DNA from 4 places in the Kocuria rosea genome. Region 1 is predicted to be linked to each of the others. Evidence: riboswitches for the same ligand, from Rfam matches in the RefSeq annotation. Region 1 holds a riboswitch; each other region holds the start of a gene.
What was found. A riboswitch is a leader RNA that binds a small molecule or an ion and turns the genes downstream of it on or off. The one in region 1 is predicted to bind cyclic di-AMP.
Positions count from the first base shown of each region.

Region 2: linked by a shared signal. The riboswitch ahead of EQG70_RS08420 (C40 family peptidase) and the one ahead of EQG70_RS01600 (C40 family peptidase) in region 1 are both predicted to bind cyclic di-AMP.
Region 3: linked by a shared signal. The riboswitch ahead of EQG70_RS17270 (NlpC/P60 family protein) and the one ahead of EQG70_RS01600 (C40 family peptidase) in region 1 are both predicted to bind cyclic di-AMP.
Region 4: linked by a shared signal. The riboswitch ahead of EQG70_RS13650 (C40 family peptidase) and the one ahead of EQG70_RS01600 (C40 family peptidase) in region 1 are both predicted to bind cyclic di-AMP.

Region 1 covers NZ_CP035103.1:357,410-362,262, reverse strand. The annotation lists gene EQG70_RS01605 (ArsR/SmtB family transcription factor) at 1-68, opposite strand, end outside; gene EQG70_RS01600 (C40 family peptidase) at 499-1,116, opposite strand; cyclic di-AMP (ydaO/yuaA leader) riboswitch at 1,119-1,270, opposite strand; gene ctaD (aa3-type cytochrome oxidase subunit I) at 1,705-3,420, shown strand; gene EQG70_RS01590 (methyltransferase family protein) at 3,842-4,474, shown strand; gene EQG70_RS01585 (Nramp family divalent metal transporter) at 4,668-4,853, shown strand, end outside.
Region 2 covers NZ_CP035103.1:1,811,999-1,816,851, forward strand. The annotation lists gene EQG70_RS08405 (response regulator transcription factor) at 1-137, opposite strand, end outside; gene EQG70_RS08410 (hypothetical protein) at 250-600, shown strand; gene EQG70_RS08415 (DUF305 domain-containing protein) at 738-1,421, opposite strand; gene EQG70_RS08420 (C40 family peptidase) at 1,735-2,376, opposite strand; cyclic di-AMP (ydaO/yuaA leader) riboswitch at 2,383-2,551, opposite strand; gene gnd (phosphogluconate dehydrogenase (NAD(+)-dependent, decarboxylating)) at 3,435-4,373, opposite strand; gene EQG70_RS08430 (four-helix bundle copper-binding protein) at 4,844-4,853, shown strand, end outside.
Region 3 covers NZ_CP035103.1:3,794,864-3,799,716, reverse strand. The annotation lists gene EQG70_RS17285 (SDR family oxidoreductase) at 1-127, shown strand, start outside; gene EQG70_RS17280 (2-hydroxyacid dehydrogenase) at 221-1,180, opposite strand; gene EQG70_RS17275 (pyridoxal phosphate-dependent aminotransferase) at 1,177-2,376, opposite strand; partial or broken gene EQG70_RS17270 (NlpC/P60 family protein) at 2,596-2,991, opposite strand; cyclic di-AMP (ydaO/yuaA leader) riboswitch at 3,102-3,287, opposite strand; gene EQG70_RS17265 (TIGR03084 family metal-binding protein) at 3,842-4,627, opposite strand; gene EQG70_RS17260 (HelD family protein) at 4,758-4,853, opposite strand, start outside.
Region 4 covers NZ_CP035103.1:2,978,299-2,983,151, reverse strand. The annotation lists gene EQG70_RS13665 (MFS transporter) at 1-500, shown strand, start outside; gene serC (phosphoserine transaminase) at 497-1,636, opposite strand; gene EQG70_RS13655 (metal-dependent transcriptional regulator) at 1,871-2,557, shown strand; cyclic di-AMP (ydaO/yuaA leader) riboswitch at 2,916-3,065, shown strand; gene EQG70_RS13650 (C40 family peptidase) at 3,071-3,736, shown strand; gene EQG70_RS13645 (NlpC/P60 family protein) at 4,012-4,853, shown strand, end outside.

The DNA.
Region 1 (4,853 bases):
GCCCGGGTGGGATCGGCCAGTGCTTTGCCGAACCGGGACATCACCTCGACCGGGGACAAGATCCTCATGCCACAACCGTACAGCAGAATCTGTATCAAAGAGGGGCGGGGTCGAGCGAGGCTCGGGCAATGTCCAGCTTGTGTCCCTACGGTGTGGGCGGATGGGGGTGCCGTCCGCCACTGCGGCGCCCCCGTCCTCGAACCACCACGGCACCTCGTGCGGCCGTTGCCGCAATGCCCCTGCGGGGAGGGAAGGCGATTGTCTGCCTCCGGCAGGAGACGGGTGGAGCCCATGATCACTTTCTGCGCTGCTCCGCTGGGCAGCCCGCCCGTGCGCCGTTTCCCGACCGGGTGCAAGGCGGCCGGGCCGTGGCGACCGATCGACTCTGCGATCCAGGCACGAAGTACCCCAAATATGTCGCCGATGACGATCCTCTCGGAGCACTTCGCACCTGACGGAAGGCCTCCCGTCAACCGGCCACCACTGGTGGGGCGAAGCTCAGCGGTAGGTGTAGTACCCATCGAGGGGCATGGCGTTGACGGAGTGGACGAAGGTGCCCTGGGTCGGGTTCAGCGCAGAGACCATCTTGCCGCCACCGATGTAGATGCCGATGTGGTTGCCACCGTTCTGAGACACCAGGTCCCCGGGCTGCGGAGTGGAGGTCGGGGTGGCGGCTGCGATCTGCTGGAAACTGGTGCGGGGAATATCGATACCCTGCTGGGCGTAGACCCACCCGGTGAATCCAGAGCAGTCCCAGGCACCGAAGGAAGTGCCGCCCCAGACATAGCCGGTGCCCACACCCTGCATGGCCGTACCCACGATGCCGCCAGTGGCGGGGGCGATCTCGGTGATCGCGGTGGACTGCGGGCTCACGCTCGAAGCCGTCTGCGCCGCCACCGGGGCCGGGGTGACGTAGGAGCCCTGGCTCCCCAAAGAGGACGAAGCCGGGGCCCACGACGTGGCGGCCGGGGCAGCCGGGAGCTCCGCATAGGCCTGGGCCGGGGCCACGGATCCAAGGATTGCCACGCCAGCAGCAGCAGCGATGGTGGTGTTACGCGCCCGGCACGAGGGGGTCTCGGCGCGGTGACGAGCAGAAGTGTGCTTGAAGAATGCCATGGATGTACTCCTCCCTTTGCCTACGAGGTGAGCTGTCGGATGCGGGTGGGAGACACCCGGTCGCAGGGCGGGATGCTCTGGCGACTTAACCCCTAGGACCCGAATCATCGGGACCGCATGTGGTTCCCCCGCTTCTGCCAAGCAGTTTCTGTGTAATGAACCTCGGGCACCGGCAGAATTCGGCGATGTGCCCGAAGGCGCCGACAGGATCAGTGGCCGGCACGCATCGAAGAGTACAAGAAGATCACGAAACAATCACAATCCCATTCGGGAATGTATAGGAACTATAAAGAAAACAATCAAGATTTGATGAAGTTGTAAATTTTTCTCGACTTTTTCCTATTAATGTCCTGCAAATTATGGCGCCTCGTGGCGGGCGGCACATGCCTTTGTGGTGCGTGCGGACGGTACGGGGAGCCGTTGACCGCGCTGTGGCGGGGACGCGTGCCGCCCTAAAAGGCTCGGTGGCCGATGTCAGGGAAATTTCCACGGATGGCGGTACAAGAATCGTCCCCGAGCAGCTCCAGCTATGTGCGCTACGGTAATCGGCGTTTGAATACGTACGGCATTTGGGCCCGAGGAGACCGCATGGCTATTTATGATTACACCGCCGACCAGCTCCGAAGCACAGCCCACCCGACGGTCGTGCCGCGCTCCAAAGGCCGGATGGTGGTGCAGTGGTTGACCTCCACCGACCACAAGACGATCGGGTACATGTACCTGATCACCTCCTTCGCCTTCTTCTGCCTCGCCGGCGTCATGGCGCTGCTGATCCGCGCCGAGCTCTTCGCCCCGGGCATGCAGATCCTGGAGACCAAGGAGCAGTACAACCAGCTGTTCACCATGCACGGCACGCTGATGCTGCTGATGTTCGGCACCCCGCTGTTCGTCGGCTTCGCCAACGTCATCGTCCCCCTGCAGATCGGCGCCCCCGACGTCGCCTTCCCGCGGCTCAACGCCCTGGCGTTCTGGTTCTTCCTGTTCGGCTCGCTGATCGCGACCGCCGGCTTCCTCACCCCGCAGGGCGCGGCCTCCTTCGGCTGGTACGCCTACGCACCGCTGAGCAACGCTTCTTTCACCCCAGGCTCCGGTGGTGACCTGTGGGTGTTCGGCCTGATTTTGTCCGGTTTCGGCACGATCATGGGCGCGGTCAACTTCATCACCACGATCATCGCGATGCGCGCCCCCGGCATGACCGTGTGGCGGATGGGCCTGTTCACCTGGAACACGCTCATCACCTCGCTGCTCGTGATCATGGCGTTCCCGCCTTTCACCGCTGCACTGTTCGCCCTCGGCATGGACCGGACCCTGGGTGGGCACATCTTCGACCCGGCCAACGGCGGGGCGGTGCTGTGGCAGCACCTCTTCTGGTTCTTCGGCCACCCCGAGGTCTACATCCTGGCGCTGCCGTTCTTCGGCATCGTCTCCGAGATCATCCCGGTGTTCTCCCGCAAGCCGCTGTTCGGCTACAAGGGCCTCGTGTTCGCGACCATCACCATCGCCGCGCTGTCGGTGACCGTGTGGGCCCACCACATGTACGTGACCGGAGCCGTGTTCTTGAGCTTCTTCGCGTTCATGACCATGATGATCGCCGTACCCACCGGGGTGAAGTTCTTCAACTGGATCGGCACGATGTGGCAGGGCTCGATCACCTTCGAGACCCCCATGCTGTGGGTCCTGGGGTTCATGTTCACCTTCCTCTTCGGCGGCCTGACCGGGGTGATCCTCGCTGCCCCGCCGCTGGACTTCCACCTCAATGACTCCTACTTCGTGGTCGCCCACTTCCACTACGTCATCTTCGGCACCGTGGTGTTCGGCATGTTCGCCGGCTTCTACTTCTGGTGGCCCAAGTTCACCGGCAAGATGCTCAACGAGCGGATCGGCAAGATCCACTTCTGGCTGCTGTTCCTCGGCTTCCACATGACCTTCCTGATCCAGCACTGGCTCGGGGTCTCAGGGATGCCCCGGCGCTACGCGGACTACCTGCCGGAGGACAACTTCACCTGGATGAACCAGATCTCCACGGTCGGGGCGATGCTCCTCGGCGTCTCGATGATCCCGTGGTTCTGGAACGTCTACACCACCTGGCGCAACGGCACCAAGGTCGAGGTCGACGACCCCTGGGGCTTCGGCGGATCCCTGGAGTGGGCGACGTCCTGCCCGCCGCCGCGGCACAACTTCACCTCGCTGCCGCGCATCCGCTCCGAGCGGCCGGCGCTGGACCTGCACCACCCGGAGCTGGCCGCGGAGTCCCCGCAGCAGTCCCCGGTCGACGACGCCGCCATCGCCACGCGGAAGGAATAATTTTCTCGCTGCCAGGATCTTCATCGGTGCGGTGACGGCCAGGGAAACCCTCGTAGTGCTGCGGCACGGGAGGGGCGGATTGGCCCTGCAACCGAAAAGGGACGAGGCTCCTGCTGGTCGCCGACACACCACGGGGCTTCTCCGAAAAAGGGAGATGGCATGTCCGCTTCACCTCCCGGCCGAGTTCTACTGGTCGACGGCGAAACGAACCGGGCGCCACTCATCCAGGGACATCTGCCCAACGCCGGTGGTGAAGTTGCGCTACGGCACACCGGGACAGGGGCGAGATGTGGGCAAGGGTCACCACGCTTCCCCCCTAAAAGTACAGGTTTCCGTGTACTGTTAGGGGGTGGTTTGAGTATGCCTCCACGCCCCGCCAGGGCCAGCCCGGGGGCTGGAATGAGCCTGATCGAGGAGGACTATGATGGCCGCGGCTCTGGCGCTGAGCCTGTATCTGGCCGGCCTGGCGGTGGCCTTCGGTGCGCGGTCGTGGATCCATCGGCGCCGCACCGGGTCCACCGGTTTCCGCGGGTTGAGCGGGGCGCCTGGCTCTGCTGAGTGGTGGGGCGGAATACTTTTCGCGATCGCTCTGGTCCTCGGCGCAGCAGGGCCTGTCCTCGCCCTCACCGGCGCCGTGGCCGCGCCCCGACTACCAGCGGCTTTCACCTGGGCCGGGGCGTTCATCACCATCGTGGGGTTCTTCGGTGTACTGGCCGCCCAGGCCGGCATGGGCGCCTCCTGGCGGGTGGGCGTCGACGCCACCGAACGGACAGAACTGGTCACCACCGGGGCTTTCGCCGTGGTGCGCAACCCTATTTTCACGGCGATGCTCACCACCATGGCCGGCCTGGCCCTTCTGGTGCCCACCGCGGTCAGTGCAGCAGCCCTGCTGTGCCTGCTGGTGGCCGTCGAGCTACAGGTCCGTCTCGTCGAAGAGCCTTACCTGCTGCGCACCCACCGACAGGTATACGCCTCCTATGCCGCAGCCACCGGCCGGTTCGTGCCCGGCCTCGGCCGGCTCCGCCGCGCAACCCCGGGTAAGCCGAGATCCTGAGCGTGTCGTGCCACCGCCACTGGCCGGCAGTTCACCCGCCCGGGAAGCCCGCACCTCTGACGTTCCGCGCCACTGTGATCGGCCGTCGATGCCATCCACCTTTCGTGGAGGCGAAGCCCGGGAAATCATGAGCGTGCCCGGCAGTCAGGCTTCCGGTTCCCCGCAGCGAAAAGTTCGTATAGGTTAACTTTCTATGAGGATCGGGACGGGGCGCACCGGCTCCACGGGCGCTGCCGCCTCTTCCCCCGGGGAGCGGTGGGTGCGCCGGCAGCCGCTGCCGTGGTTACTGGGCCCGGCTTTTGTGGCCGCCGTGGCCTACGTGGATCCGGGCAACGTCGCGGCGAATCTCACTGCCGGCGCCCAGTACGGATATCTGCTG
Region 2 (4,853 bases), 1.5 Mb from region 1:
ACCGCGGCGACCGCCTCCGTGCCGTCGTGGCGCATCACGACCTCGAGTCCGGCCTTGCGCAGATAGTCCGCGATCAGCTGCGCGAGATCGACCTCGTCGTCGACCACCAGCACACGTCCGGTGAGCGGATCCGTCATTTGTCCTCCCGATACTGATCGCTGTGACATGAAGACTGTGCTGCGAGCCCCAGCGTCCTAGGGCGACCGTGTCTGAGGCCTCGGGAACGAAACAGGGGGGGGTGGACTCGTCATGGCCGGGCTCACCGGTGAACCGGTGGTCGCTGTGACTAACGATCCCCTGCCCCAGGCAGATGAGATGGTTATCGGGCACGGAGAAGGTCGCGTGTCGCCCATCCACGAGCCCGGACAGACGCAACACGGCCGGGATCCGGCCACCCCACCACCGTGCGAGGGGACTCCGGTGGTCTCGGACATCTCGGACATCTCGGACATCTCGGACATCTCGGACATCTCGGACATCTCGGTGACGGTGCGCGCGCTGGAGAGCAGGACCCCAGGCGAGGGGGTCCGTGTCCTGAGGCAAGAGGGCGCGGCGCTGGCGAACCTACGGTTGGTCGGTGACCGTTTGGGGTGCTGCTGACTGTGCGAAGGGTGCGCGCCCATCGGGTGCCGGGTTGGTGATCACCGCACTGGACTGGCTGGAACGGGTCGACGGGGATCATGACATCCCGGTGGCGGCCCGTTCCAGTCGGTGACGGCCCAGCTCGTGGTCCTGGATCAGGCCGCGAACCACTCCTCCAACCAGCCCTGCATGAGCTCGATCTCCGCCTGCTGGTCCTCGATCATCTTCTCCGCCATGGCTCGCAGCTCGAGGTCGGTGCCCATCTGCAGCTCCATCTCGGCCATCTCGAGAGCCATCTGGTGGTGGGCGATCATCTGTTCGAGGAAGGCTTGGTCGAACTCGTCCCCGGACAGTTTCGCCAGCTCCTCGAGGCTCATGCCGTCCATGCCGTCCATCTCGTCCATCTCGTCCATCATGGCGCCCTGCATGTCGGCATTCATGCTCTGACCATGGCCGCCGTGTCCGTGGTGCCCGTGGCGGTGGCCGTGTCCGTGGTGGTGGTGCCCGGAGGTGTTCTCGGCAGTCAGCCGCTGGGCCGCTGCTTCCAGCTGCTGGATCTCCTCGGTCTGGGCCTCGATGATCTTCTCCGCCAAGTCACGGATCTCGGGACGCTCGGACTTCTGCAGGGCCAGCTCGGCCATGTCGGTGGCACCCTGGTGGTGGGGGACCATCATCACGGCGAAATGGCGGTCGTGGTTCATGTGCCGCTCAGCGCCCGTCTGTGCGGAGGCGGAGGCAGGCTGGTGCGTCGGGGAGGCGACCGCCGCGGTCGCCCCGGCACCGCTGAGGGCCAGCGCCAGGACCGTCCCAGCGGCCAGGTGCTTGAACGTCGACGTCATGACGAACCTCTCCTTCGCAGCAGCCCGTGCTGGGCCTGCACATCGTGGTGTTTGCTCTGCTCAGCCTCAGGTCGAGGCGGACCGATCCGTCCACGGTAGCCCCGCCGTGGTCGCTTTCTCCGGGCTGGGAGGGCTGGGCGTTAGATCTTCACCGAACCTTCAAGAGCGGGCCCATCAGGCGGCCAGATCGGTGTGTTCCCGGTCGGTGGATGGGTGCAGGCATGTCCGGGCCGACCGATTCTGGATGCTGATCAGGTGGGGGGCGCACCCGCCGCCCGCCACGAGCGGCATTCGTGGCGGGCGGCGTGTTGGCTCAGCGGAAAGTGACGTAGCCGACCGTCGGCATGGCATTCACGCTGTGCACGAAGGTGCCCTGGGTGGGGTTCAGCGCGGAGATCATCTTGCCGCCACCGAGGTAGATCCCGATGTGGGCCCCGCCGTTCTGGACGACGAGGTCGCCGGGCTGCGGGTCAGTGGTCGGGGTACCGGCCGCCCACTGCTGCTGGCTGGTGCGGGGGAGGTCGATGCCCTGCTGGGCGTAGACCCACTGGGTGAAACCGGAGCAGTCCCAGGCGCCGAAGTCCGTGCCGCCCCAGACGTAGCCGGTGCCCACACCCTGCATCGCGGTGCCGACAATGCCGCCGGCCGCAGCGGAGGTGGCGGAGATCTCGGAAATGTCCGAGGACTGGGGGGACAGACTCGAAGTGGCCGCCCCAGCGGCCGGCAGGCTCGCCGTCTGCACGGTGACGGGGGCCTGGGAAGCGGCCGGAGCCGGGGAGGTCGCGGGGGTCGAGTATGCGGTGCCGGACGTGGCGGGGGCTTCGGCATAGGCCTGAGCCGGGGCGACGGAGCCGATCACCGCCGCGCCGACAGCGGCGGCCAGGGTCGTGGTGCGCACCAGGTGCGAGGGGGTCTGGGCGCGGTGGCGGGCAGAGCTACGCGTGAAGAAAGTCATGAATGAGGGTCCTCCTTTTGCCTACGAGGTGAGCTGTCGGGTTCGGGTGGGAGGCACCCGGCCGCCGAGCCTGCAGCTCCGGCGGCTTCACCCCAAGGTCCGGGTGCGGACCGGGTATGGTTCCCCCGCTTCTGCCAAGTCATTTCTGTGATGGGGACCCCGGCTGCCGGCAGAATTCGGCGAAGCACCCGGGGAAGCCGATGAGATCAGCCAACGGCACGCAGAGGACACTAGCGCCTAGATAACGAAAAGGTCACATTCCCTGTGGTGCCGGGAAAAGGCTTGCACCGGCCTCGCGCGGTCGCCGGCAAACCGGCCGGTAGCTCACCATGCCTGGGGCACATTCGTTCCGGCGGGGTGGCGCCGCTAGCTGTCTTTCCTCCCGGTGCCCCCACTCATCGGGACCGCTCCGGGGAGGCTCTGACCTGCGGTATCGCGCCGATGGGCGCGGTGGGAGCTCGGATCCGCTGCCCCTTACTACCCGTGGAATTCTTCGGCCTGCGCCCGGTGCGGGGGGAGGTGAACCCCCGGGGGAGCTTCAGCGTCCCTCAAGGGTGTTCTCGGATTCTTTTACGAAACCGCCCAGTATTTTTTGGGGGAGTGAGCTGTTTTCTTCATGAAATCTTCATATCCAAGGGTGTCGACCAGGTGGGAAGAGTTGCTTTCTTCACGAGATCTTGAAATTCATCCGGGTCCATGTATCGGACCGGTAGATCAATGGCCCGGGGCGAGGGGAGTAATTAAGCGGGTCCTTCGCTGTCGTTGGTGAGGCCAGGGTGGTCAGCGGCGGAGCCACTGGGCTGCCGGCTGCCACGTGGCTGGGCCGATCAGTATTCCGGGGCCGATTGTGGACGCCGGGCGGTGCCGTCACCGCTGCCTCGATCGTGGTCACGGGCGGTTGATCCGCGATCCCCTCGCCCCGCAGGCGTTCCTCGACAAGGCCGGCACCGGGCGGGAGCAGTGCCGACCGTGGTGACCGTGCGGATCGGCATGGCGCAGGCCTTGCAGGGGGGTGAGGGTGGCCGCTTCCGGGCCGTTGGCGGCGGGGACGGTCGGACCTACTGCTCGGCGGGGTGGGCCGGCTCCTCGCCGGGTGCGGCCTCGACGTGCTCTGGGCCCGCGGCCACGTCGCGGACCGTGTGGCCTCCGAACTGGTTGCGCATCGCCGTGATCATCTTCATCGCCGGGGCCTGGTCCTGCCGGGAGGCGAACCGGGCGAAGAGGGCGCTGGAGATGGTCGGCACCGGGACCGCGAGGTCCAGGGCGGCCTCCACCGTCCAGCGGCCTTCGCCGGAGTCCTCGGCGTAGCCGGCGAGCCGGTCCAGGTGCTCGTCCTCGTTGAGCGCGTTCACCGCCAGGTCCAGCAGCCAGGACTTGATCACCGATCCCTCGCGCCAGGAGTTGAAGGTCTCCCGTACCGAGCGGACGTGACCGGCGGCCTCGAGCAGTTCCCAGCCCTCGGCGTAGGCCTGCATGATCGCGTATTCGATGCCGTTGTGGACCATCTTCGCGAAGTGGCCCGCACCGTGCTCGCCGGCGTGGACGAAGCCGAACTCGCCGGCGGGTTTGAGCGAGTCGAAGATCGGCTGCGCCTTGGCCACGGTGCCCTCGTCCCCGCCGACCATGAGGGCGTAGCCCTGGGTGATGCCCCACACGCCGCCGGAGACCCCGCAGTCCAGGTACTCGATGCCCCGGTCCGCCAGTCTCCGGGCGCGGGGGGCGTCGTGGATCCACCGGGAGTTGCCGCCGTCGATGATCACGTCCCCCGTCCCGAGCAGCCCGGCCAGCTCGTCGATCACGGTGTCCACGACCGTGTCCGGCACCATGACCCACACGACCCGGGGCGGGCTGCCGATCTGCTCCACCATGGCGGTGAGGCTCTCGGTGTCGGAGAGCTCCGGGTCGGTGTCGTAGCCGACGACGGTGTGGCCGGCCTCGCGCAACCGCTCACCCATGTTGCCGCCCATCTTGCCCAGTCCTACCAGTCCCACCTGCATGGTGTGCTCCCTTCTCGGTCCTCCGCCGCTCAGACGGAGATCAGCTGGCAGGGTCACCCCACGGAGGAAGACCGCACAGACACAGCCCTCTTGTATCTAGCCAACAGGGACAGTTTCCTCCCCTCCATCCCAGGGTGTCCGCCACGTTCTCACGCTGTCGTCTGGGGCTGCCACACGACGTGCGGAACCGGTGCCGGACGGGCCCAGCCGCACGGATGCGTCCACGCGCGTGGCGCTGCTCCATGCCGACAAGCTCAACTAGCCCGCCGCGCCAGGGAAGGCCCCACGGTTCCAGGACCTCCTTCTTGAAGGTTCCGTGAAGATTCCCGCTCATCGCCCTGACATGGAGTTGATCACCGTTTAGATACAGCGCTGATAAGGCTACTGTCGGAAACATGGTGGATCGCAGGATCCGTCGGCACCAGATCGATATACCGCACGAACCGCAGTATGAGAGAAGGAGCAGAACCATGACTCATC
Region 3 (4,853 bases), 510 kb from region 1:
AGGACGCCGGAAGGTGCTCCGGGTGCCGGTGCCGTTCACCGCTCTCGGCAACGGTGGCCTGCTGCCCCGCGGAGACTTCACGACCGCCCCGACCCGGTTCGAGGACTGGCTCCGCAGCACCTCGTGAGGCATGGCGGCCCGCGTCACCGCCGCGGCCGTCCTGCCGGGGACGTGGCCCCGGAATCCCACGCCACTCGAGGTGGAGCCGGCGGTCCTGCAGCTAACCGATCGGTGCAGGCGGTCGTTCACCGGCGAGCACGGCGAGCACGTTCTCGGCGGCGAGCACCGCCATCGCGGTGCGCGTCTCCACGGTGGCGGAGCCCAGGTGCGGCACCAGCACCACGTTGTCGAGCTCCAGCAACTCGGGATGCACCTGCGGCTCGTGCTCGAAGACGTCCATTCCGGCACCCGCGATCCGGCCCTCGCGCAGCGCGGACGCGAGTGCCGCTTCGTCGACGATCGGTCCGCGCGCGGTGTTCACGAGGTACGCCGAGTCCTTCATCGCCGCCAGCTGCTCGGCGCCGATCAGGTGGTGCGTGGCGTGCCCGTAGGGACAGTGCAGCGACACGACGTCGGAGACGCTCAGCAGCTCGTCGAGATCGACCCGCCGGGCGCCCAGCTCGGCGGCGAACCCGGGATCGATCTCGCTGCGCGACCGGTAGACGATCTCCATGCCGAAGGCCTTGGCCCGCCGCGCGGTCGCCTGACCGATGGCGCCCATGCCGACGACGCCGAGGGTCTTGCCCTGCAGGCTGCTGCCGAGCAGGAAGAACATGCCCCACTTCCAGTCCTGGCCGGAGCGGATGAGCCGTTCCCCCTCGCCGAGCCGGCGGGTCGCCATGAGGATCAGACCGAAGGCGATGTCGGCAGTCGCCTCCGTGAGCACACCGGGGGTGTTGGTGGGCACGACGCCCCGCTCGGTGCAGGCGGGCACGTCGATGTTGTCGTAGCCGACGGCGACGTTCGCGACCACTTGCAGCTGCGGGCCGGCGGCGTCGAGCAGCTCGGCGTCGATGCGCTCGGTGAGCAGACTCACCACGGCATCCGCCCCGGCCACCCGGCGCAGGAGCGCCTCGCGGCCGATCGGCTCCGGATCCGGCCACATCTCGACCTCGTGGGCGGCGCGGAGCTTCTCGATCGCGGCGTCGGGCACCCGTCCCGTGACGACGACCCGGCTCATGCCGTCTCGATCCACTCGCGCAGGCGGCCGAGGCCGTCGCGGATGTCGGCGACGTCGATGCCCGAGTAGGCGAGCCGGATGTACTGCCGGTCCTCGCTGGGCTGGCGCCGGCCGAAGTGCTCACGCGTGCAGAAGGAGGCGCCGGTCTGGTGCAGCGCTGCCGTGGCGAAGTCACCGACTGCCGTGTAGCCCATGCTCTCCATGGTCTGGGTGACGTCGGGGAACAGGTAGAACGTCGACTGCGGTACGGCCACGTGCATGCCGGGGATGGCGTTCACGAGCTCGCAGGCGGCATCCCGGCGCTCGCGCAGGATGTCGAGCGTCTGCTGCACGGGTTCCTGGGGGCCGCGGAGCGCTTCGATGCTGGCCCACTGCACGTAGTGGGTGGTGCACGACTCGTCGTTGGTGTTGAGGGTGCTGAGCACCTTGGCGATCTCGAGCGGTGCGACGGCGCAGCCGAGGCGCGAGCCGGTCATGGCGAACTTCTTGCTGAACGTGTAGAGGATGACGGTGCGCTCCGCCATGCCGGGGAGTGAGGCGATCGAGCTCGAGACCCCCTCGTAGCGGGTCTCGAAGTAGGCCTCGTCGGAGAGCACCCAGAGATCGTGCTCCTGGGCGAGCTGCGCGACGGCCTCGCGCTCGGCCGCGGTCGATTCGGCCGAGATGGGGTTCTGCAGGTCGTTGTAGATGATGGCGACCGTGTTCGGGGTGATCGCCGCGCGCACCTGGTCGAGGTCGATCGCGAACCCGTCCTCCGTGGGGAGGTAGCGGTACGGCACGGCCGTGCCCCCGAGGTACTCGATCTGCGACTCGTAGATCGGGAAGCCAGGGTTCGGGTAGAGCACCTCGTCGCCGGGGTTCATGACCGCCTGCAGGAACTTCGTGATGACGGGCTTGCCCCCCGTCATCACGACGACATTCTCGGGAGTGAGGCCGATGCCGCGGCGCGAGCCGATGTCCTCGGCGAGGGCCTCGCGCAGCTGCGGGATGCCGGGGCCGGGGCAGTAGCCCGTGTGGCCGTCGGCGATGGCCCGGTCCATCGCCTCGATGATGTGCGGGGCTGTCGGGATGTTGATGTCGCCGAGGTGGAAGGGGTACACGCGGTTCCCCTTCGCCGTCCAGGCGGCAGCGGCCTGGGCGACGCTGAAGGCGGTCTCGGTGCCCAGCCGTTCGAGCCGGTGCGCGAGTTGGCGCATGCTGTCCCACTCCTCGTCGAGTTGGCGATCGATCCTCCGGCGGATCCGGATCGAGCCTACGAGCCATGCATCTGGCTGTGAAGGGTGATCCGCCGATGGATCCGCACCGTGGACATCGCCGCGAGGCTTTCTGTGTCCAAGGGTCGTCCTCGTGGGACTCGGGAGTGCGGTTCCCGTCGGGACGGCCGGGAACCGCACTCCCCGCTCACGGGCGTGGGGTCAGCGCACGCGGAGGTAGACGGGACCGGAGCCGACGTTGACGGTCTGGATGACCGTCTGGTTGCCGTTCCAGCCGCCGTGGACGGCCTTGCCGCCGCCGATGTACACGGCGATGTGGGCGAAGCCCATGCCGCCGTTGGCGTAGTAGACCAGGTCGCCGGGCTGGGCCTGGGCGGCGGAGACTCGGGTGCCGAGCTTCAGGTAGGAGGCCGGCCAGCCGTGGTGGTTGATCCCGGCCGCGCGCAGGGACTTGGTGACCAGGGCGGTGCAGTCCTGGCCCACGCCGAGCTGCCTCTTGGCGGCGGCGGCGATGGTCGCGGCCTTGCCGGACTGGGACTGGATACTGACGAGCTGCTGGGGGGCTGCGGCGGGGGCCGCCTGGGCCGGGGCCACGCTGCTGAGCGCCAGGGCGCCGCCGGCGACCGTCAGGATCGCGGCGCGTCCGAGGCGGAACGAACTCTGGGCGCGGTGGCGGGGCGTGCGGGACTGGAAAATGGGCATGAGTGATGTCCTCCCTCTTGCCTGCGAGGTGAGCTGTCGGATGCGGGTGGGAGACACCCGGTCGTCAGGATGGGGGCCCTGACGACTTAACCCCTAGGTCCCGGGGGAGGGACCGTTCATGGTTCCCCCGCTTCTGCCGAGCGATATGTCTGGGGGCCCCGGGCACCGGCAGAATTCGGCGATGTGCACGGGGATACCGATCGGTGAGGCGATCGGCACGGAGAGAACACTAATCGAAAGATAACGGAAAAGTCTCGCTTTGATCACGGGCGTGTCTCGGCTTTTGTGTCGGCCGGGCAGCGCGCCTCCGCACCCACACGACGTTGCTCGGTGAGGGGCGCCGCGGGAGATCTCCAGGGAGGCTCAACTCGAGACAAAAGTGGTCTTGACCTGGGGCTCTGTATAGGTCGTGCTGGCGGGTGAGCACGCTCCTGTCATGGAGCGGGATGTCCGGTGGTGACACTCGTGTTATGGCGCGACAATTCACCGGGAAAGCTCCACGGATTCCTCGAGTGTCGCCATGAAGGGCCCTGTCCCTCCGGGCGAAAAGGACAACTTATTAGTACCTCCTATGGTCCAGCGATGAATTCACAAAAAGAAAGATCTGTGTTCGTGATGATTGTTCGGCGTGGGTCGGCTTTCGTTTCCGGGCGCGTCCGGGGAGCGTGCTCTGCATCGCGTGCCGCGTGTGCATCGGGGCGGCGCTCGAAGAGCCTTCCCGCACGTGTGCCCATTTCTCACCTGCCTACGACAGCGGGGGTCGCCCCGGGCCTGGCCGGCCGGCGAAGGCCTGGACGATGTCGAGCCAGGCGTCGGCGTCGGGGCCCTCCGCGACAAGGCTCCCGTCCTGGCGGTGCCGCCGCCGGGTGGCGAGCAGAGTGAAGTCCAGGGCCGGGCCGTGGACGCGCTGACCCGCCTCGGTCGGCCCCCAGGTCCAGGTCTCGTCCTCGTGGGTGAGCTCGACGCGGAACGGTTCGGTCGGCGGGGACAGCCGGCGCTGCCGGTAGGCGTAGTCGCGGGTGGCCACGCCCAGGTGGGCGACGTGCCGCAGCCGGTGCGAGGCGACCGGGGGAACCCCGAGGGCGTCGCGGACGTCTTGGCCGTGGGCAAAGGTCTCCATGATCCGGGCGCTGGCCATCATGGGCGCGCCCATGGGTGGGCCGATCCACGGGATGCGCTTGCCCTCCGGCACGGCGGCGAGCCGTTCGAGCACCCGGCGTCGGCTCTCCTGCCAGGACGCCAGGATCTCGGCCGGGGCACGTGTGGCGCCTTCTGCGGCGGCGCGGTCGACGACGTCGGCCTCCCCCCCGAACCGCTCCCTCAGCTGCGCGAAGACCTCCGGCTCCTCGAGGGCGGTCAGGACGGTCCGCTCCGTCCAGCTGAGGTGGGCGACCTGGTGGCGGATCGTCCACCCCTCCGCCGGCGTGGGGCGGTCCCAGTCCTCGGCGGACAGCGGCCGCAGCATCTCCTCGAGCAGGTCCCCCTCCTGGCGAAGGTCGGCCAGAAGGGCGGCGGAGTCGGGGCGGGTCATCGGCTCATCACGGTGCGGAGCTCCTTGAGGATCTTGCCGGTCGCGTTGCGCGGAAGGTCCTTGAGGAGCGCGCTTTGTGCTCTCTTGCCGATAACGCTGCTAGCGGATGAAACGAGCTGGGCCCGCGGCATCACTCGGTGTCGGTTTCCGGTCCCAGGAAGTGGTGGTACATCTCCTCGACGATGGCCTCGATCATATTGGGGCCGTAGTCCCCGTTGCCGAGGTG
Region 4 (4,853 bases), 1.3 Mb from region 1:
TGGCCGCCATGGCCGGACCCGAGTTCGGCCGGGGCTCGGAGACCTTCGGGCTGCTCAACTCGGTGCTCGCGGTCGGCACGGTGGCCGGGGCCCTGCTCTCGGCCCGGCGCCGCAGCGCCCGGCTGCGCTACGTCTACGGGGGCAGCGCCGTCTTCGCCCTCAGCTGCCTGGGCGCGGCGACGGCGCCCACCCTGCCGCTGTTCGCGCTGTGGCTGGTCCCCTGCGGGCTGTCCTCCCTGACCATCATGACCACCGCCAACGCGTACGTGCAGTCCACCACCTCGCCGGTGATGCGCGGACGCGTCATGAGCCTCTACATGGCCATCTTCATGGGCGGCACCCCGATCGGGGCGCCGGTCGTCGGCTGGATCACCGACGCCCTCGGGGCGCGCTGGGGCATGGGGGTCGCCGTGGCGGCGGGACTCGGCGGGGCCCTGGTGGGCTTCGTCGTCTGGCTGCGGCTGCGCGCGGAGCGCTCCGCGCCCGAGAACTCCGGCTAGCGCCCGGCTCCTCCGCGGAGCTGCCCGACGACGTGGTCCACGCAGGCCAGCAGCCGGGCGACGTCCTCGGGCTCGATGGAGACGAACGTGGCGATCCGAAGCTGGTTGCGCCCCAGCTTGCGGTAGGGCTCGACGTCGACCACGCCGTGGGCGCGCAGGACCGCCGCGACGGCGGACGCGTCCACGGCGGCGTCGAAGTCCACGGTGGTGATCACGGTGGAGCGGTCCTCGGGGCGTGCCACGAACGGGGACGCGAAGGACGAGGCCTCGGCCCACCCGTAGACCAGGTCCGAGGAGGCCTTCGTGCGGGCCGCGGCCCAGGTCATGCCGCCCTGGTCGTTGAGCCAGCGGACCTGCTCGTCGAGCATCACCAGCGTGGCCAGGGCCGGGGTGTTGTAGGTCTGGTTCTTCCGGGAGTTCTCCAGCGCCGTGGTCAGCCGCAGGAAGTCGGGGATCCACCGCCCGGAGGCGCCGATCCGCTCGATCCGCTCGATCGCCGCGGAGGAGAACGCGCCCAGCCACAGTCCGCCGTCCGAGCCGAAGTTCTTCTGCGGGGAGAAGTAGTAGACGTCCGCCGCGGCCACCTCCGCGGCCATCCCCCCGGCGGCCGAGGTCGCGTCCACCAGCACCAGCGCGTCGTCCGCGATCCCGGAGGGCCGGTGCACGGGCGCGGCGACACCGGTGGAGGTCTCGTTCTGGGGCCACGCGTAGACGTCCACGCCCTCCTCCGCCCGGGCCTCCGGGCGGGTGCCGGGGGCGGACTCCACGATCGAGGAGGGCTCCAGGAACGGGGCGCCGTCGGTGGCCTGGGCGAACTTCGCGCCGAACTCCCCGAACACCAGGTGCTGGGCCCTCCGCTCGACCAGCCCGAACGCGGCGGCGTCCCAGAACGCGGTGGCCCCGCCCAGGCCCAGGAGCACCTCGTGGCCGGAGGGCAGGCCGAGGAACTGCGCGAGGCCCTCCCGCACCGAGCCCACGAGCTCCTGCACCGGCGCCTGGCGGTGGGAGGTGCCGAGCAGGCCGGCCCCGGCGCGCGACACGGCCTCGACCTGTGCCGGGCGGATCTTGGAGGGGCCGGCGCCGAAGCGGCCGTCGGCGGGCAGCAGGTGCTGGGGGATGGTGACGTGTGCGGGCAACGGGCGCTCCCTCGTGGGTGACGTGCGGCGGGTGGTGCGCGACGGGCACGGCCGCCGCGGAGGCCGCTCGCGCCGTTCGCGACTCGGCCCATTCTGCCCCACCCGCGGACGGCGGGCCCCGCGGGCGCCTCCTCCCTCCGGGCGGCCGGAGGGCTCGCGCACTAAGCTCGTGCGGGAAGACCGGACCGGGCGGGATCCCCGGGCCGGGACGGCCGGACGAAGGATGACTGAGGCATGAGCGACCTGATCGACACCACGGAGATGTACCTGCGGACCGTCCTCGAGCTCGAGGAGGAGGGGATCACGCCGATGCGGGCGCGGATCGTCGAGCGCCTCGACCACTCCGGGCCCACGGTCTCGCAGACGGTGTCCAGGATGGAGCGGGACGGGCTGCTGACGGTGGGCCAGGACCGGTCGCTGCTGCTCACCCCTGCCGGCCGTGAGCGTGCGGTGCAGGTGATGCGCAAGCACCGGCTGGCGGAGCGGCTGCTCGCCGACGTCATCGGCCTGGACCTCGCCCAGGTGCACGACGAGGCGTGCCGGTGGGAGCACGTGATGAGCGAGCAGGTCGAGCGGCGGCTCGTGGACCTGCTGCACAGCCCCCGGTACTCGCCGTACGGCACGCCGATCCCCGGTCTGGCCGCCCTCGGGGTCGAGGAGAGCCCCGCAGCGGCGCACCCCTCCCTGCTCGACGCCGCCCGCCACGACCCGGACGGATCGCACACCGTGGCGCTGCTGCCGGAGGTGGTCCAGGCGGACGCGGACCTCCTGGGCGTGCTGAGCGACGTGGGAGTGCTCACAGGGGCGGAGGTCACGGCCCGGGTGGACGGTCAGCTCGTGCGCATCGAGGTGGCGGCCACGGGGCGGTCCGCGGAGATCGACCTGCGCACCGCCGCGGCCATCCGCGTCCTCGCTCCCTGAGGCGCCGCCGCCTCCCGGAGCGGGGCGGCGAACGGTTCGTCCCGGGTGTGGGGACGTTCACAAGCCACTTTCGGCCAGTCCGGCCCAGGCCGGACCCCGGAGGCGCGGCTTCCCTGGTGACAGGCGGATTCCCAGGGCGCTCGAAGGCACTGCACAGCTCGTCACAGGTGCGAATTGATCGTCCCACGCGTCTCAATGGCATGGCATTGAAACCTGAGGCGTTGTCCAGCTGTTATCTGTCGTGATCAAAACGTGACACTTCCGTAATCTGTCATGTACTGTTCAACGCGTGCCGATCACTGGTCGGATCGGCGCCCTCGGAGCACATCGCCGAATTCTGCCGGTGCCCGTGGCCTCTACACAGAAACTGCTTGGCAGAAGCGGGGGAACCATTTTCGGTCCCGGTGATCCGGGTCCTTGGGGTTAAGTCGTCAGAGCGCGTGCGTTCTGCGGCCGGGTGTCTCCCACCCGAATCCGACAGCTCACCTCGTAGGCAAAGGGAGGAACTCAACCATGTCGCTTTTCACGCTGAACGCTGCCCGCCACCGTGCCGAGACCACCTCGCACGTCGTGCGCAACACCACCATCGCCGCCGCCGCCGGCGCCGCGATGATCGGCTCCGTCGCCCCGGCCCAGGCCTTCGCCCAGGCCCCCGTCGAGACCGGCGCGGCCTACTCGGCCCCGGCCTCCGCCTCGCTGGCCGAGTACTCCTCGTACACCTACCAGGCCCCGGTCGCCGCGCAGCCCGCCGCTCCCGCCTACGAGGCCCCGGCCCCGGCCCCGCAGCAGACCGCCGCCACCTCGAGCGTCACCCCGCAGTCCACCGCCACCACCGAGATCGCCCCGGCCGCCGGCGGCGTCGTGGGCACCGCGATGTCCGCGCAGGGTGCGGGCTACGTCTACGGCGGCACCGCCTACGGCGCCTGGGACTGCTCCGGCTTCACCCAGTGGGTCTTCGCCCAGAACGGCATCGACCTGCCCCGGACCACCTGGTCCCAGTTCGCGGCGGGCACCCCCACCGCCAACCCGCAGCCCGGTGACCTCGTCTCGCAGAACGGCGGCGCCCACGTGGGCATCTACATCGGCGGCGGCAAGATGATCTCCGCCCTCAACCCGACCCAGGGCACCCAGGTCCACTCCGTCAACGCCATGCAGCTGGACGGCTACTACACCTTCTGATCCGGTCCGCCGCCCGCGACGACCCCGCTCGTCGCGGGCGGCACCCGATCACCCCCCCCCACCCCGCACGCCGAGAACCGCTCTCCCGGTTCCCGGCGGTGCCTGCTGTCCGACCGGACGGCGCCCCCCTCCTCCGCTCGCCCGGCCGTCGTTCCCGATCCCGGAACGCACCCCTGCCGGCACCGGTCCACCCCGCGCGCTGCCCGGGGTGATCCGTGCTGTCTCCCGCGCCCTCCGGCAGGCCCGGCTCCGAAAGAAAGTCGTCTGAACTCCTCATGACCCGTGATCTGACCTCCTCGAACGGCATCGGCTCGCTCTTCTCCGGCAAGGCCCGCACCGTGGCCGCCGTGGCAGCCTTCTCCGGGCTGGCCCTCGCCACCACCGTCTCCGTGCAGGCCGCTCCGGCCCAGGACGCCTCCACCGACGCCCCGCTGTCCGCCGTGGCCGCGGCCACCCCCGCCGCGGCGCCCACCGTGTCCCTCGAGCCCGTCGCCCACGTGCAGAAGGCCGAGTCCGACCGGAAGGCCGAGAAGAAGACCGAGAAGAAGACCGAGAAGGTCGAGAAGCAGAAGGTCGAGACCGCGGTCGTCGCGGCTCCCGCCGTGGCCGCTCCGGCGCCGAAGGCCGCCGCCGCGCCCGCTCCGGTCGCCGCCCGGCAGCCGGCCGTGCAGGCGGCCCCGAAGCCCGCCGCCGCGCCCGCCCCGGCCCCGAAGGCCGCTCCGGTCGCCGCTCCGAAGCCGGCCGTGCAGGCGGCTCCGGCCCCGAAGCCCGCCGCCGCGCCCGCCCCGAAGCCGGCCGTGCAGGCGGCTCCGGCCGCCCAGCGCACCGTCGCCCCGCAGAGCTCGGCCTCCGGCAAGGGCGCGACCATCTCCTCCGCCGCCATGGGCCAGCTCGGTGTGGGCCAGGACTGCACCGCGCTCGTCACCAACGCGCTGCGCGCCGCCGGCATCAACCACCACGGCTGGCCGGCCTCCTACCTGAGCCTCGGCACGCAGGTCTCCGCTGGTCAGGCCAAGCCCGGCGACCTCGTCTACTACGCCGACGGCGGCATGGGCGCGGCCCACATCGCGGTCTACATCGGTGGCGGCAAGGCCGTCCACGGCGGCTGGAACGGTGG